DNA from 3 places in the Oleiphilus sp. HI0067 genome. Region 3 is predicted to be linked to each of the others. Evidence: predicted binding sites of a transcription regulator. Region 3 holds the regulator's gene; each other region holds the start of a gene.

Region 1 (5,701 bases), on a different contig from region 3:
TGAAATCGAACAAATTGAACTTGAAATGTTTGGTCTTGCGGATGCTCAGATTGGTGCCTATTTGTTACTCATGTGGGGTTTTTCTGCTGAGATTTTTAATGCGGTATTGATTGGTCGTCAATATGAACAAAGTATCAGCTCTTGTTCCACATTGCCCATCATTATTCATATCGCTCGACATCTCGCGAGAGGCCGTGATATTCATGAGGAGGTTGTGAGCTCTCTTTGTATTGCAGATAAATTGCCTGAGTGGAAAGAGCAGGCAGAGCGATTGAGGGCATGATAAATCATGGATGAGAACCTACCAAAAATATTGTGTGTGGATGATGAACCCCATCAGCGACTCAAACGCCTAGCTATCTCAATATCGGGGGGGCAGAGTAAAAGTACTCTTACCCCATTTTCAAAGGCTTAGGTATCTCGCAAGTTTCTAGCTTTTTACAAGCGTTGACGTTTGATATGACGGATTGTCTGGTTACTTTCTGATCGCACGCTACACTCAAATTAAAGTAAGACAAAAATAAATGAGCTTTAAGACGAGAGTGTCCCATGAACTTAATTAAACCACTTAGCTCAGGCTTGCCCGTAATCGTGTTATCAGCCTTGACCATGATCGGCTGTGCAAGTAACCCTGCCGTGGATGAAAATATTGATGCTCCACCTGCGGAGCAAACAGAATCAAACCCAGCGAGCGCTGAGCAGCAGGCTGCGAATTCAAACCCAGTTGAATTAGAGCCTACAGCAGATAAAGAGCTTGCAGTTAATAAAGAGCCTTCAGCAGATAAAGAGCCTTCGGCCAGTAAAAATCCGTCAGCCGACACCGTATCTGCAGCAGTGAAAGAAGATGCTGAATCTAGTGCAGAACAGAAAACCGAAGAGAAACCTGTTGATGTACCTGTTGTTGCAGATCAGCAAAAGCAAGCTTATAAGCCAGAACAAAAAGCGAAGCCTGAGCCGAAGTCTAAACCTAAACTTCAAGAAAAGGTTGCTAAAGCTAAGGTTCCTGTAAAAGCTGAAAAACCAAAGAAAGATCTTACAAAGAACGCATTGAATGTGAGTAAAAAAGATCTTCCGGTGCGTCTAAAATTGTGGTCTTTAGGTACCAGTTATCAGGAACAGGGTGCGCTTGTTTTAAAAACGCCTACTATGCAAATGGGTGATGGCGATTTTTATTCTCAAGTATGGCTAACTCTGACCTCAGAAAAGCTTGAAGTGAACAGCTCTTCAGACATTGATGAGAATCTTGCTGGTATTGGTATTCGTGTAAACGGTGGTGATTTGATTCCTTTTGATCGTATTCAAGCAAAAAATGCAGGTGTGTTAGAAGGGGATTGGATAAACAAATTATCAGAAGGTGGTGAGCTTGAGATTATGCTCGGGTTCTTCCCTGATAAAGACTTAGATAGTCCCGTATTTAAGCGTGTTGCATCAATCAACGATTTATCTAGTCTTGTACCAACTTACTACAAGCTAAAATAGCCGCAGGCAAGATCGAGTGAACGTGAAAGGCAGAGTAGTTTTACTCTGCCTTTTTTATTGGATTTCTTACAAAACAAAACTTGTCTCTTTACCTCTTTTTAGTACTCTTCCTATTCAAATTCGTTATCAATCAAGTTAAGGAGCTATGATGCAATTTCTTCATACCATGATTCGTGTAAGTGATGTCGATGCGTCACTGAAATTCTTCTGTGATGGTCTTGGGCTCATCGAAATGCGTCGTTATGAGAGCGAAGCAGGGCGCTTTACACTGATTTATTTAGCGGCTCCCGATGATGAAGAACGAGCGCATGCAGTCAAAGCTCCAGAGCTAGAGCTAACCTATAACTGGGACCCAGAAGAATACAGCGGTGGTCGAAACTTTGGACACGTGGCGTATCGTGTCGATGATATTTACGCGACCTGTCAGCACCTAGCGGATATGGGAGTGACCATTAATCGTCCACCTCGTGATGGCCATATGGCTTTCATTCGCTCACCTGACGGAATTAGTGTTGAATTGCTTCAAAAAGGTGGTTCGCTAGAGCCTCAAGAACCATGGGTGAGCATGGAGAATATAGGGGAATGGTAGTTGGTTGAGTTTTAGGTTTTGTCCTAATAGCCAACTATTTTGAGTTTGATTTCTTTGGCTAGGCTTCTCTAGGTTTTGACCTAAAGGTTGAGTTAAGGGCTTATCCTAAGCCCCGGCTTAGGCATTTTCTCCCTGTATATAAATAGCTTCTGTAATAGTAGTTCTGTGTAGTTAATTTATTATTCGATTTTCTTACTACTATTCTTGTCGGCGGCGGCCGACAGCGCCTCTGCATTTTTAGGTTTCGACCTAAAGGTCGAGTTAAGGGACTTGTGCTGACAAGCCCCTTAACAATCCTAATCAGCCCCACTGACATGCCCTTTGGGGTCATTCGTTGCTCAAAAATAAACAGCGTCTGCGGGACTCGCCTTCGGCTCAAACAATCCTCGACGAATTCCTGTTTATTTTATCCAGTCACGAATGTACCCGCAGGGCCGAAGAGCAGGTACGCATTTCTTTGGTTCTTTCTTGTGCGAGCAAGAAAGAACATAAAAAGATTAGAAGCGATTAATCTCGAATCAACGAAAGATTTTGTAAGGCAGAACCAAATGCAGAAGTGGCTTTTTGGCCAAAACCGAAACAAATCATAAAATAGGCCAATCCGCAGCATCGGTATAATCCAATCGATGATTCTCATCGCTATCCGTCCATTTCGCTATGAACTCTCCATTGGGATCATACATTTGCGTTTGTTTTTTTAAGTTGAACTGGCGGCCTCCTCTTGGATCAGCACCAACGCCCGCAATATATTGCCAATTCCCCCAGTTTGAAGCGGGATCGTAATCGATCAGTTGTTGCTCGAAGTAAGACGCGCCACATCGCCAATCTAAACCCAATTCATTTATTAACGCGGATGCGACAATTTGTCTCCCACGATTGCTCATGTATCCCGTCGCGTTTAGTTGCCGCATACAGGCGTTGACGATTGGATAGGGTGTATTGCCTGCGCACCATTGCTTGAAGCGTTGAGGATAAAAAGTGCCTCTAAGCTTTCGTTTCTCTTGATCGAATAAACCATCGACTAAAAACACGCGCTTGTTGAAGGCGCGTGCATACCATTGAAAGTATTCCCGCCACAGCAACTCGAACATCAGCCACCCGTTATCTTCATTTTCACCATGAACAACTTGGAATTCTTTGAGTGCTTGCGCTGCTTGTTTAACGGATAAGGTGCCATTGGCTAGCCAGAACGACCATTTCGATGAGTTCTCCCAACCATCGAAGGCGTTTCTTGTTTGCTTGTATGTGTTTGCAGCCTTGCTAGAAAAATAGTCATGCAAGTGATCGAGTGCAGCATCTTCCCCGCCTCGCGCAATCGGCTGTTTGTTCAACACCCAAGGGTCGAGAATCAATCGATCAAAATTGAAGGCCAGCAGCGATAGGCTTGGTGGTAACGATCGAATCTCACCATTAGGAACTCGGACGTTTAATCGCTCGGCCAAACGTCTGAATTTACTGAAGGTCGCCGGAAAACTATCTGCCTGAAATTCGATTTCTGCTGCACTAAATAGACACCGTGTCTCTACGCTAATCATATTCACATCAGGCAGCATGGATTTTAGCTGTGCCCACGATTGCGATTCATTAAACGCGACGGGTGTTGAGCGATACACGTGAGTAATTGGAAGATTGGAGCAGATAGACTCGATCGAAGGAATTGGTCTAGCTAAGAAAACATTTAGCGTTTGACCAAGCTCTTTCAAACGGTCATGCATAATGAGCAGTGATTCGGCCAAGAATTGGCGCCGATGAATGCCCAGCGGCTGGCAGCCATATATGTCTCTTTTCAGTTCGCTTGGATCTACGAAATAACAAAATATAAGTTCTTGGCACTCATTTGCCGCACGTTCAATCAAGGGATTGTCGTGTAATCTGAGATCTTCACTTAACCAAACTAACCCAGTCGCGTTCGTCATTTCTACTCCTTTGCTTTGCGTCAAGATATACGTTAGGTAAACAAAATTGGCTTTGCGTTGATGTGACATCTGTAGAAATAAAACTGACAAAAAAGCTTAAAACAATTGCCACTTAAGTGTCATTCATCGGTTTTAGTGTGTTGATCAAATCTCTCGAATCTGAGGTTTGTTAATCAGCTAGGAGCTATCGATATGACACAAGAAAATAACATTGAAAACGTAGTAGCAGGTTTCCAAGATCCTGATGATCTTTCTTCAAATCCATCTGACAACCGTCCGTTTGCTTCAGTTCTTGATGCATATGTGAGTCGTCGAAAAGTTGTTGCTGGTACGCTTGCTGGTTCTACTGCAGCATTTTTGGCGCCAGCTGCACAAGCCGGTTGGGGCTGGCAAAAACCAAAGAAAAACCAAGAATTGGTCGGCTTTAGACCAGTAGAAATCGCGGATGTTATTGATACAACGATGCCTACGATTTCAAAAGACTATGAGTATCAAGTTTTGATTCCTTGGGGTACACCGATCGAACCAGGTGCTACATCAGCCTATGAGGGTGACCCTAATTCACGTCCAAGTTCAAAAGAAGCAGCACTTCAGACAGGTCTTGGTCACGATGGTATGTGGTTCTTCCCAATGGATTTCAAACGAGCGAGCCGTTACGGAAAGCATTACCCTATGCGTAACGATGCGGGAATGCTGTGTATTAATCACGAGTACGGAACGAATACGCACGCATTAGGGAAAGATCTTCCAGAGAACTTGGAAGATGTGCGTTTGTCGCAGAATATACATGGCGTTTCTGTCTTGAAGATTAAGCGCAATTGGAGAGGCCAATGGCGCACAGTTAAAAGCAAAAATACGCGCCGTATTACCGTTAATACGCCAGTGCAGTTCTCTGGGCCAGCGGCGGATTCTCCATTATTACAAAACCCAGCAGGTAATATTGCACTTGGCACTGTGAACAACTGTGGTGCCGGGTACACGCCATGGGGTACGTATCTGACTTGTGAAGAAAACTTCAATGGTTACTTTGGCTCTATCAGTGAAGTGACACCAACAGAAGAACGAGCGCGTTATGGTTTTAATCAATTTGGTTTTGGTTATGCATGGTACGCATTTGATAAGCGTTTTGATTTGAATGACGAAGACTACGTGAATGAGGCAAATCGCTTTGGTTGGATTGTTGAGATCGATCCATTCGATGGCACGCAAAAACCTGTTAAGCGCACTGCACTTGGTCGTTTCAAGCACGAAGCTATTGCGATTAAAGAGCTAGATGACGGTCGCGTTGCTTGTTACATGGGCGATGACCAACGCTTCGATTATTGCTACAAGTTTGAGTCATCGATGGCATGGGAACATGCAATTGCTGATGGCAAGAGCCCGCTAGACGAAGGTACTTTGTATGTTGCTCGTTTTAACGAGGATGGCTCTGGGGACTGGTTAGAATTGTCTATGGATGTTCCAGCTCTAGCGGCTCGTTTTAATGATATGGCTGAGTTGTTAATCAACACGCGCATTGCGGCAGATATTGTTGGTGCAACGCCTATGGATCGTCCAGAGTGGACGACGATAGGCAAAAATGGAGAGGTCTTCTGGACGCTCACTAATAACTCTCGTCGAACTGAACCAAACGCGGCAAACCCTGAAGCACCAAACTCTAATGGCCATATTATTCGTACGACGGACAATGGTTCCGGTAGTTTCTCTTGGGATATTT
Region 2 (5,701 bases), on a different contig from region 3:
AGTCTAGCTATTTAACTATCCTCCCTATGATGAGTGGCTATAGAGACTCGGAAACGTTGGAGCTAACACTCTCTAATGACTATTTTTCGTCAATTGAGGACTTTGAAACAGCAGGCAGAGAAAACCCTGATGACTTCGGTATCGTGTTACCCAGATCCAAAATTGTCTCGTGCCACATCTTTAATCAATTTCTACATAACAACATTACTGACGCCAGAAACAATTCTGAGCAAGGGACTATTCAAGAATGAATTTTAAAGGGAAATCAATTAAGCACTGGCTGTTTATTACGAGCTGGGCTCTCGTACTCTACTTCGAAACTCTTTACTCAACTGAGATGATTAAAGAAATTTTCAACGTTTATATTTCCCATGTTTGGGGCGTGCTAATAGTCACTGTCGGTCTGATATCGCCCATGCACTCAGGTGTCTGGGATGTTAAAGCTTCAGAGCTTAGCTGGAAGAATGCTTTGTTTCCTGTTGCGGTTGTTATTGCCGTAATATTATTGATCTTCGCCTATATATTACTAGGTTTATCCGCTAGCGGGCCATGGTGGTTAATCCTCGTCACTACTATATCGTTCATTGCGGCATGCCTTCTACTGATGACTGCAGAAATCGCAATGCTGTCTCGCAAAGCCTCACTACCTCAAAACGGCATTACTCGTAACTGATGTAAACTGGTGCCATATTTGGTGCCAGTTTAGTTATATATGGCCTTTATTTATTTATAAAACATGTGTTTGATAGCTCTTTTCAGTAGAGGCCCCCGCTACCAAATAAAAAGGGTCGACAATAGTCGGCCTTTTTTTCGCCTATAAAAACATTTATCTCCATCCCTGTCTTATCGGATTAAACCTAAGCTTTGGTGAACTTCGTTCCGTCTTTAGTCGTACTCTTAAGGCTTAGTTTGTTGGAGAACTCGGGTGACAAATCATTCTACGACCATCAATCAACGAGAAATCGCGCACTTCCATCAACTTGCAGAAACCTGGTGGGATGCAGAAGGTCCATTTTGGCCGCTTCATCGATTAAACAGGCTTCGGGTTGACTGGATTGTCGAGCAACTCTGCGCTCAATCCGAAATGGCAAACTCCCTGAAGCCTTTATCTGGTCTATCTGTTTTAGATGTTGGCTGTGGCGGCGGAATATTGAGCGAATCTTTGGCGCGTTTGGGCGCTAGGGTTACAGGCATCGATGTCGTAGAAAAGAATATTGCCATTGCGCAAACACATGCAGAACAACAGCAGCTTGATATTGAATATCGTCTTATTTCAGTTGAAGAGCTACGAAACGAAGGTGTTCAGTACGATGTTGTATTCAACATGGAGGTTGTTGAGCATGTTGCCAATCTTCCCTTGTTTATGGCGTCATGCCATGAACTTGTAAAAGAGGGTGGTGCCACTTTTGTTGCCACCATTAATCGTAATTGGCTAGCTTGGTTTGTGACGGTATTTGGCGCCGAATATGTATTGCGATGGCTTCCAAAAGGAACGCATCATTATTCTATGCTCAGAAAACCTTCTGAGATTGAGGCGTTCCTTAACGCTGACGCTTTCGAGGTAGTTCGCAAAGCTGGTGTGCGCGTTAATCCTGTCAATCGATCGATGTCGATCATTGAATCGCTGGCGATCAACTATATGATTTACGCAGAAAAGCAGCGATGAAACTTAGCTATTTTTCTGCGCTGAACTCTGTACAGGTGTAGCGTCGACCTTCGAATCAGCTTCTGAAATAGAATGTGTCAGGCTTGCTTCTGGTATCTGCTCGTTTTGATTCATTTCTTTTTTGAAATTCTTGACGGCACTGCCCAAATCGCCACCCATATTGCGAAGCTTTTTTGTTCCAAATAGTAAGGCTACGATTGCTAAAATAATCAGTAACTGTGTTGGACTAATCCCCATTTTTCTTACCTACTCGAGTGATTCCAAAGCGACACATCCTATTTTTTAAACATGACATTTTTACTTCAGCGAGATGTATTTTTTTCGACGCGAGTCCGTACTTTGTTGTGGATGAATGCCTGTATTGTTTGCCGCTAAAACGTCATATTTTTTTCAAATAATTGTCACATCACACGGCTAGTTTCTTCGGCGTGAGTTTTTCGCAAACAAGATAAATCCATAAAATTTAGGATGTGATAATGAGTAAAGCGACGTTTGATCCGCGCAAGTTTAACAAGAGTTCCAATGCGCCTTTTTCAGAGGTAATGGAAGCGAATTTTAACCGCAGAGCGGTTTTAAAAGGCGGTGTTGGGGGCATGGCTGCATTAGGCATGCTGTCTACATTTGGTTTGAGTGCTTGTAGCAGTAGCGATAGCCCTTCTGTCGGTGCTGATCAGAGTTCAGTGTCTTTGGGGTTTGAGTCTATTCCAGGTTCTCTCACTGATGCAGTGACCGTTGCTGCGGGTTATACCGCATCGGTACTAGCGCCTTGGGGCACGCCGCTTAACAATACTGCAAATGCTTGGCGTGATGACGGCACGAACACTGCTGAAGACCAAGCGAACTCAGTAGGTATGCACCACGATGGCATGCACTTCTTCCCATTAAACGACGAAGAGACAGATGGCTTGTTGTGTATCAACCACGAATATATCGACCAAAATGCACTTCACCCTGCTGGTGCAACACGTGACGCGATTACCGGTATGCGCACAGATGTTGAAGAAGTACGCAAAGAAATCAACGCACACGGTGTTTCTGTTATCCGTATTCGTTTAACTGGTGATACTTGGTCTGTTGTCGACAATGACTCATATAATCGTCGTTTTACGGGTGCGACAGAAATGCGCATCTCGGGGCCTGTTACTCAAGATCCTTCAGTGCTAGTGACGCCATATTCACAAGCGGGGGACCGTGTTCGTGGAACATTGAATAACTGTGGCAATGGCTATACTCCTTGGGGAACCTATCTCACATGTGAAGAAAACTGGCCTGGTTATTTTGTTAATACCGGTACGCGCAGCACAGCGGATGAACGTCTTGGTGTAGACGATGACGATACGCGCTACGGTTGGGATGATGTAAAAGGTGACGGCTCTGAAGTCGCCGATGAGTTCACGCGTTTTGACGCGACGCCATCTGGCTCAGGTCCAACAACGGATTACCGTAACGAGCCAAATGGCCACGGTTATATTGTTGAAATCGACCCATACGACAACACAAGCATGGCGGTTAAACGCACTGCACTAGGTCGCATTCGTCATGAAGGCTGTGTCTTCGGTAAGTTAACCGTTGGACAACCCGTTGTATTTTATACAGGTCATGATGGGCGCTTTGAATATATGTATAAGTTCGTATCCACCGCACTTTGGGATGCAGCAGATGCATCGCCAAGCGATCGTTTAGCCACAGGTGCGAAGTACATGGATGAGGGCACGCTGTATGTTATGCGCTTTAATGACGACAACACTGGTGAGTGGATCCCTCTAGTATTGAGCACGGCGTTATCAGACAACTATATTGCAGATAACAGCCTAACGGCTGGCTCAACCTTGGGCGATATGTTCTCTTCTCTTGGTGAATTGATTCTTAACACTCCAGGAGCGGCGGATGCCGTGGGCGCAACCCCAATGGACCGTCCAGAATGGTGTGCAGTCGATCCAATTACAGGTAGTGTTTATCTCACTCTCACTAACAATACGCGCCGTGATGCGACAACAGGGACAAACCCAGCTAATCCACGTTTAGACAATAAGTATGGCCATATTCTTCGTTGGGATGAGAGTGCAGAACCAACTGCATTTGAATGGGATATCTTTGTATTTGGCGCACCATCTTCGGGCGTTGATGCAGCGAGCTACAATAATTCTGGTCTGACTGAGATGAATCAGTTCGCAAGCCCTGACGGCCTGTTGTTTGATAACCGCGGCATTATGTGGATTCAAACCGATAATGGTGCAGACGAAGTTGAAAACTATACCAACGACCAAATGCTCGCTGTTATTCCATCTAAGTTACGTGTTGATGGTGAACAGCAGGTGATTTCGGCAGAGAATCAAGATGCATTACGTCGTTTCTTTGTTGGTCCGAATGGTTGTGAAGTGACAGGGCTTGCGATTGCGAGTGATAATTCAAGTTTCTTTGCGAATATTCAGCACCCAGGCAACTGGCCATATGCGGTTGATGCAACAACTGAAACTCCATCAGGTACGAGCATTCGCCCTCGCGCAGCGACAGTTGTATTCCGTAAAACAGACGGTGGTGCAATCGGTGTTTAGTCGGCAATAAGTTTGCCCCTTAAAGCAGCTCCTTCGGGAGCTGTTTTTCTATGCATATAAAATCCATTTTTGATTGCATTCATTTCGAAAAGATTTAATAGAATTAGCTTCTATATTTATCTCCTTCATCAGACGTTTACTGATGAACTTTTAACCTTGTTTTTAAAACCTTCCCAAACAACAAAACTAACGAGAAGTGTAACAAAAACACACAAATCTTGAGCAAATTAAATAATTTGAATTTGTCTAATAATTTCAATGCTTTATAGCGAATAGATTTTATCTTTTCTTGTTTCTACTGTGATATTCATCACGGTTATTTGCCGCCTCCTTGAGACCGCGCGTATCAATACTACTTTCATGAAAAGTTATTTGTAAAAAAACAAAGCTTTAGAGTTTGTCGTTGAATACAACTCGAAATCGAGTTGTGATCTGAATGTTTGGAGAAGAGCGCAATGTCTGATATCCCTAATGACGAAAACAACCCATTAAATGATGCAGTCGAGAACAGCGTAACCCCTGAGGCGAATAGTGAGAATGGGTCTTCGGGCAGTAATAATCAGCAATCAACAACCACTAATACTGCAGCAACTGGTGCTGATACCGTAAATAGTCAGATAACCGAAGCGGAACAAGATCTTAGTGGGTCGAACACTGAGGGCGAGAGCGCAGACGAGGGAGTCGCGTCTGGTGGAGAAGAAGAGGCATCACCAGATGCGGTTCAATCAAGCGACGCGCAATCAAATATTGTCGATTCTCAGTTGGAGTCAGACGAGCCTTCTGATGGTGAGGACGCAGCCGGTTTAAGCGAAGAGGCAACTGCCAACGCGCTTCAGGCAGTTGGTATTCAAAGTGTTGGTGGGAACGACATCGCCGCTGCGCTTCAGAATCCAGATTTTGCTCAAGCCGCGCAAGGCATTGCTCAGGATTTACTCGATTCCAACATTAGCGTAGATGACGCGTTGACGCAGCTCGAAGAGGCTCTTAACGACAACGATCCAGATTCTGAGACGACGACTGAAAGTTTTGATGTGATTGTTGAGGAAGCGACTGACCAAGTTGCAGCTGAAGGTGAAGACTTCGATACAAAAACCGTATCTGAAACATTTCAAATGGATGTTACTAGCGTTAATGATGACCCAGATGTCGGTAGTACTATTGAACTTACTATGCAGGAAGATGACTCGCTACTTGTAACGCAACAAGTGTTGCTGGCAAATTCGTCCGATGTGGATGGTGATACGCTCACGGCGTTGAATCTACAGACAGCCAATCCGGAACTGACGATTACAGATAATGGTGATGGGACGTTCACGCTGACACCGGCTGCAAACTTCAATGGCGATCTCGATATTAGTTTCGATGTATTCGATGGTGAAGCGACAGTCGCAGCCAATATCGATTTGACAGTGAACCCAGTGAATGATCTGCCGGTCGCGCAGGATCAGAATTTCCAGATGAACGAAGACGGGACGATCAC
Region 3 (5,701 bases):
TCAGGCCAACCTTCAGCTTCATCGTAAATAAGGCCGCATACTACACAAAGCCATTTTTTCATGGTGTTCCTCTTTGTTTCTGTTGGAAGGAATTCAATGGTCGGCTAATGTATCGGATATCTCCGAGTCTCTCAATGGCTGATCAGATCCGTGGTTTATATAAGCGGCCTTCGTTATACTTTGCGCTGACCTAGTGAGTGCCCATAAAAATGTGCTCATTTCTTCTGCTATCAGCAAGGTGTAAATTGCAAACCGAACATTTTCATTGGCATTCCTACCGGCGTGTACCTTCTTCTTTTATTCCTCGGGTTTGGCAATCGTGGGTACTCGATGCTGGATCGTTAACAAAGCGATTGCAGCAAGCATCAAACGGAAGTTTTAAAGTCCGTGTAAAGGCGCAGCAATACGCGAAACCAACAATGAGTGAGAGAAGAGCTTTGAATCTGTCGATAGGGCGCTACGCTTTGATTCGCGAGGTTGATTTACTTTGCCACGACAAGGTTTGGGTTAGTGCTAGAAGTGTTATTCCATTGCATTCACTGGTTGGTAAAGAGCGGCAGTTAAAGTGCCTGGGCTCAAAACCTTTGGGAGCATTTTTATTTGCCTCGCGGTCAATGAAGCGCGAAGCTATTCAGCTAACAAGAACATCTGGGGGTAATCAGCCAACTTACGCTCGGCGCTCTGTGTTTCGCTTACACAACAAGCCCTTACTAGTGGCAGAAAAGTTTCATACCTCAGTTATTCATCACTCTTAAGCTATGTTGAATCTAAGATATAAATTTAAAGAAGTTCTGACCCAAGCTGGTCTACTCGAAGGTAAACCGGCAGCATTATGGCGCTTGGCGCGGTTTGATAAGCCCATTGGTACATTCTTAGTGTTATGGCCTGCTATGTGGGCTTTATGGATTGCGAGTGATGGTTTGCCTTCAGCGCTTCATTTGTTTGTATTTGTTTCTGGAGCGATCGCAATGCGCGCTGCAGGCTGTGTGATTAATGATATTGCAGATCGCAATATTGATGGCCACGTTGAGCGCACTAAAGCTAGGCCTCTAGCTGCTGGTGAGTTGAGTTTAAAAGATGCCATCATATTTTTCGTCGTCTTATGTTTTTCAGCCTTGCTATTGGTTCTTTGTTTAAACACTAGTGCGATTGTTTGGTCCTTTGGTGCATTGGCCCTCGCGTGTATTTATCCTTTCATGAAGCGTTACACCTTCTTGCCGCAAGTCTTTCTTGGTGCTGCGTTTGCGTGGTCCATTCCTATGGCATTTGCAGCAGTCATCGAAAAGGTGCCGGCTCTTGCTTGGATAATTTTTACAGCAACGCTGTTATGGACTGTCGCTTACGACACAATTTACGCGATGATGGATCGTGAGGATGATCTGAAAATTGGAGTGAAATCCACAGCGATTCTGTTCGGTAATGCAGACCGATCGATTATCGCGAGCCTTCAAGTGTTGTTTGTGCTTGCGATGTGCTTGCTGGGCGAGCAGTTAAATCTCGGAAGCTTCTATTTCTTGTCCATTGTCGTCGCGTCAGTGCTGTTGGTATACCAACAACATTTGATACGTTTACGTTATAAAGACGATTGTTTACGTGCATTTTTGAACAATAACTGGGTGGGTTTTGCCATTTTTGTTGGTATCGCACTTGATTATGCGACTTGATGAACGTTTAAGCGCTTTTCCTGTCATATACTTGTAACAAACCTCCTTTCTAATACCGCGACGAGTAGGTATTTGCTCAGATGTGATTGAGCATAATGAGAGTGTAAGACATGGCAGATAAGAAAATCCTTATTGTGGATGACGAGTCATCCATCCGCGAAATGATCGCAGTAGCTTTAGAGATGGCAGGGTATACCTGTTTTGAAGCGAGTAATGCCCGTGACGCTCACAGCATTGTGCTAGACGATCGCCCCGATATGATCTTATTAGACTGGATGTTGCCGGAAACGAGCGGTGTAGAGTTTGCCCGACGTTTGAAGCGTGACGAAAGCACTTCTGAAATTCCAATCATTATGATCACTGCGAAAGTCGAAGAAGACAATAAGATTCAAGGCTTGGAAGTCGGAGCGGATGATTACATTACTAAGCCTTTTTCTCCACGTGAGTTAGTGGCTAGGTTAAAAGCGGTGCTGCGTCGAGCTAATCCACAAGGGTTAGAGTCTGCGATTAATATTGATGGCTTAGAGCTCGATCCAGTCTGTCACCGTGTTAGCTCAGAAGGTGAAACGCTTTCGATGGGGCCAACAGAATATAAACTCCTGCAGTTTTTCATGACACACCAAGATCGCGTCTACACGCGAGCGCAGCTATTGGACCTCGTTTGGGGTGGTAATGTGTATGTGGAAGAACGCACTGTTGATGTACACATTCGTCGTTTGCGCAAAGCGATCGGCAAACGCCATGAAGCCTTAGTTCAAACTGTTCGAGGTACCGGTTATCGTTTTTCTACCAAAACGGCGCATTAATTGGCTAATATAGCCTTATCTATTTTGTGCGAGTTTAAAGGAAGCAAAGCGAATGCATAAACGCGCGTCTGCACATGTCCGCTATTTAGTGTGGGCATTTGTGCTAGCTGTTTTACTCGGCTTAATCACGGACCTTCTCCTTCCTAGTCTTCTGGTGTTCTTTGCGAGCTATAGCTTGTGGATGGTGCGACAAGCACTTCGTTTACATGCTTGGCTCTATCCAACTAAAAAGCCAAAAGAAGTGCCTGAAAGTTATGGTTTATGGGGAGACCTTTTTGAAGGTTTGTATTACACCCAATTGCAAAATAAAAAGGCACGTAAGCGCTTAAGCAAAATGATTAAGCGTGTTCGTAATTCGGCGAATGCTCTGAAAGATGCCGTTGTGATGACCAACGAAATGGGGCAAATGGATTGGTGGAATGAAGCCGCAACGCGATTATTTGGCTTTGATGATGATAAAGATCAGGCTCAACTTGTTACAAATTTAGTAAGAGATCCTGAATTTAAAGCCTATTTTGACGCAAAGAAATATGATGACGCTTTAGAAATCACATCCCCGACTGATCCCAATCTCATTATTCGTATTCACATTACTTTGTTCGGTAAACAGGAACGTTTGATCTTGGCGCAAGACGTCACGCGCCTACATCATTTAGAACAAATGCGACGTGACTTTGTCAGTAACGTCTCGCATGAGCTACGTACACCATTAACTGTGATTCGCGGTTATCTCGAAACGCTGATTGATAGTGAAGAGGCTCCTGAAAAATGGCATCGAGCCCTAATGTCGATGGAAGGACAAACGAATCGCTTGGAAGCGATCATTAATGACTTATTGGTGTTAGAGAAATTTGAAGCACAAGATCGCGTTCATGCTGAAAAAGAAGTATTGATTGTGCCATTGCTCGAGAGCGTACTTCATGATGCAGAGCTGTTCAGTGCGGATAATGAACATCAAATTTCGCTCGATATTGTTTCAAATGCCAATATTTTTGGTGTTGAGAATCAATTACGATCTGCGATTTCAAATATCGTGTTTAATGCCGTGAAATATACGCCAGCAAAAGGCTCTGTCGTCATCCGCTGGTGGCAAGATCATGGTGGTTGCCACTTGTCAGTGACGGATACGGGGTGTGGTTTTGACCCGATTCATATCCCACGTTTAACGGAGCGTTTCTATCGCGCCGACCCTAGCCGAAACTCTAATACTGGAGGCTCTGGTTTAGGGCTTGCCATCGTAAAACACGTGTTGATCAACCATGGTGCGAACTTGGAAGTACAAAGCGGGATTGATCAGGGAAGTACGTTTACCTGTCACTTCCCCAATCAGCGTGTCGTCGTGCCTAAAGATTAAGCCTTATAAGCATCTCGTTGTTTCAGCCAATACACAACGCCACCACATACTGCGGCTGGCAGTACTACTAAATTGATGATTGGAACGAGGGTTAAGCCAAAAGTGCATAAGCCGAAGCCCAATGCGCTGGCTCGGTCTTTTGCTAGGAATTTTCGTAAGTCTGGAAATGACATGCGATTGTTGTCGGCAGGGTAATCCACATATTGAATCGCCATCATCCAACCTGAAAACACAATCCAAATAATGGCTACTAAGGCATTTACTCCCGGAATAAGTCCGAGAAAAAACAAAGCTGCGACGCGCGGTAAATAATAAGCCAGCTTTCTCAGTTCTCTAAATATCGTTCTGGGGATCAGTGCCAGAAGCTCTTTTGCGGTAAATGGACTCTCGTCTTTTTTACCCGCTAATTTGTTTTCAACAACTTCAGCTAGAAAGCCATAGAAGGGCGCACCGATTAAGTTAGCGGTCGAAACAAAGGCGTAAAAAATTAATAAGATCATCGCGATAAAGTAGATGAGCCAAAATGCCCATTCGAGAAAACCTAACCACTCAGGTATCCATGACATTAAGTAAGTCATGCCTTCGTTGTAGAGCGCTTTTGCCCATACAAATAACAGTGAGAAAAGAATGATATTGGCGATGATGGGCACGGCTAAAAACCATCTGAAGCCGGGCGAGCAGACGATTTTGAATCCTTCAAAAAGATAACTTGTGCCCGCAAAGAATCGGTTGATCATTGAATATTTTCCGTATCTGCAATTTGTTTGAGTTTGTATAATACCGCTTTCGTTAACTGTTTGGTGAGCTGCTTTGGACAAAGCTGAAACGCTTTATGCGGATGACACGCTGATTATTGCGAATAAACCTTCGGGTCTACTCAGTGTTCCTGGGCGTGGACCAGATAAGCAAGATTGTTTAGTGCGACGCATTCAGCAAGATCATCCAACTGCACGTATTGTGCATCGGCTTGATTGCGCAACGTCAGGCTTAATGGTGCTCGCGCAAACGGCTGATGCGCATCGTGAGCTCAGCAGGCAGTTTCATGATCGCGAGGTCGATAAAGCCTACGTTGCCCTTGTTTTTGGTCAGCTAGAGGAAGACCAAGGTAAGGTGACATTACCCTTGATGACAGACTGGCCAAACAGACCGAAGCAAATGGTGAGCGAAGAGGGAAAAGCTGCGCACACGGATTACCAGGTACTAGAGCGTTTAAACGATAGAACGCGCGTGCGGCTCACGCCTGTCACGGGGCGTACCCATCAGTTACGTGTCCACATGATGTCACTGGGGAATCCAATTTTAGGTGATAACTTGTATGCAACGGGATCGGCTTTAGCTGCAAGCACTAGATTGATGTTGCATGCTTGGAAGCTTGGAATCACGCACCCCGAGACAAGGGAGCGTCTGACATTTTCGCCTGAACCACCATTTTGAATGATGTGTCCATTGGTATCCCGAGGTGAGGACAGTATAGAACAGCACATGAGAAGACAGCGAAGGGTTGGTTATTCTAATCCGTAAATTCTCACCTGATTAAATTCTTCAAACTCATTGAGATCTGGCCACGTACGCGCTTCGTGGGTTTCCAATAACTCGAATTTGTCACTAGGGAGTATTTTCATACGCGAATCCGCGAGCAGTACTTCTTTACTCGTCTCACACCATTGGTCCAATAAGTTATGATTGTCTCGGTCATAAAGCACATCGGCTGCCGTTAGTAAGTCGATATCATCGACTTCATCCAAATCCTTGATACATTCGACACGAACCTTATTGTGCTCGGCGTTCACGAGAACCGCATTGAGCGCTTCGTCATCAATATCACAAGCAAAAACATCTTTTGCTCCAGCTAGCGCCGCAGCGATTGCTACGACACC

Evidence for each region. Region 3 encodes PhoB, which activates phosphate uptake and scavenging genes when phosphate is short. Its sites were predicted from a motif close to TGTCATANNNNTGTCANA; they were not measured.
Region 1: the regulator PhoB is predicted to act here: its motif matches at 4,091-4,108, upstream of A3739_RS25550 (PhoX family phosphatase).
Region 2: the regulator PhoB is predicted to act here: its motif matches at 2,055-2,072, upstream of A3739_RS10135 (PhoX family phosphatase).

The regions. Positions count from the first base shown of each region.
Region 1 covers NZ_LWFI01001565.1:6,296-11,996, forward strand. The annotation lists gene A3739_RS25530 (HDOD domain-containing protein) at 1-283, shown strand, start outside; gene A3739_RS25535 (hypothetical protein) at 550-1,479, shown strand; gene A3739_RS25540 (VOC family protein) at 1,628-2,068, shown strand; gene A3739_RS25545 (DASH family cryptochrome) at 2,653-3,984, opposite strand; gene A3739_RS25550 (PhoX family phosphatase) at 4,177-5,701, shown strand, end outside.
Region 2 covers NZ_LWFI01000889.1:7,908-13,608, forward strand. The annotation lists gene A3739_RS28750 (hypothetical protein) at 1-251, shown strand, start outside; gene A3739_RS10120 (hypothetical protein) at 248-673, shown strand; gene ubiG (bifunctional 2-polyprenyl-6-hydroxyphenol methylase/3-demethylubiquinol 3-O-methyltransferase UbiG) at 926-1,666, shown strand; gene tatA (twin-arginine translocase TatA/TatE family subunit) at 1,670-1,903, opposite strand; gene A3739_RS10135 (PhoX family phosphatase) at 2,143-4,221, shown strand; partial or broken gene A3739_RS10140 (cadherin-like domain-containing protein) at 4,677-5,701, shown strand, end outside.
Region 3 covers NZ_LWFI01001000.1:23,563-29,263, reverse strand. The annotation lists gene A3739_RS13145 (rubredoxin) at 1-62, opposite strand, end outside; gene A3739_RS31450 (chorismate lyase) at 210-755, shown strand; gene ubiA (4-hydroxybenzoate octaprenyltransferase) at 759-1,664, shown strand; gene phoB (phosphate regulon transcriptional regulator PhoB) at 1,775-2,470, shown strand; gene phoR (phosphate regulon sensor histidine kinase PhoR) at 2,523-3,824, shown strand; gene cysZ (sulfate transporter CysZ) at 3,821-4,561, opposite strand; gene A3739_RS13115 (RluA family pseudouridine synthase) at 4,635-5,258, shown strand; gene A3739_RS13110 (methyltransferase) at 5,330-5,701, opposite strand, start outside.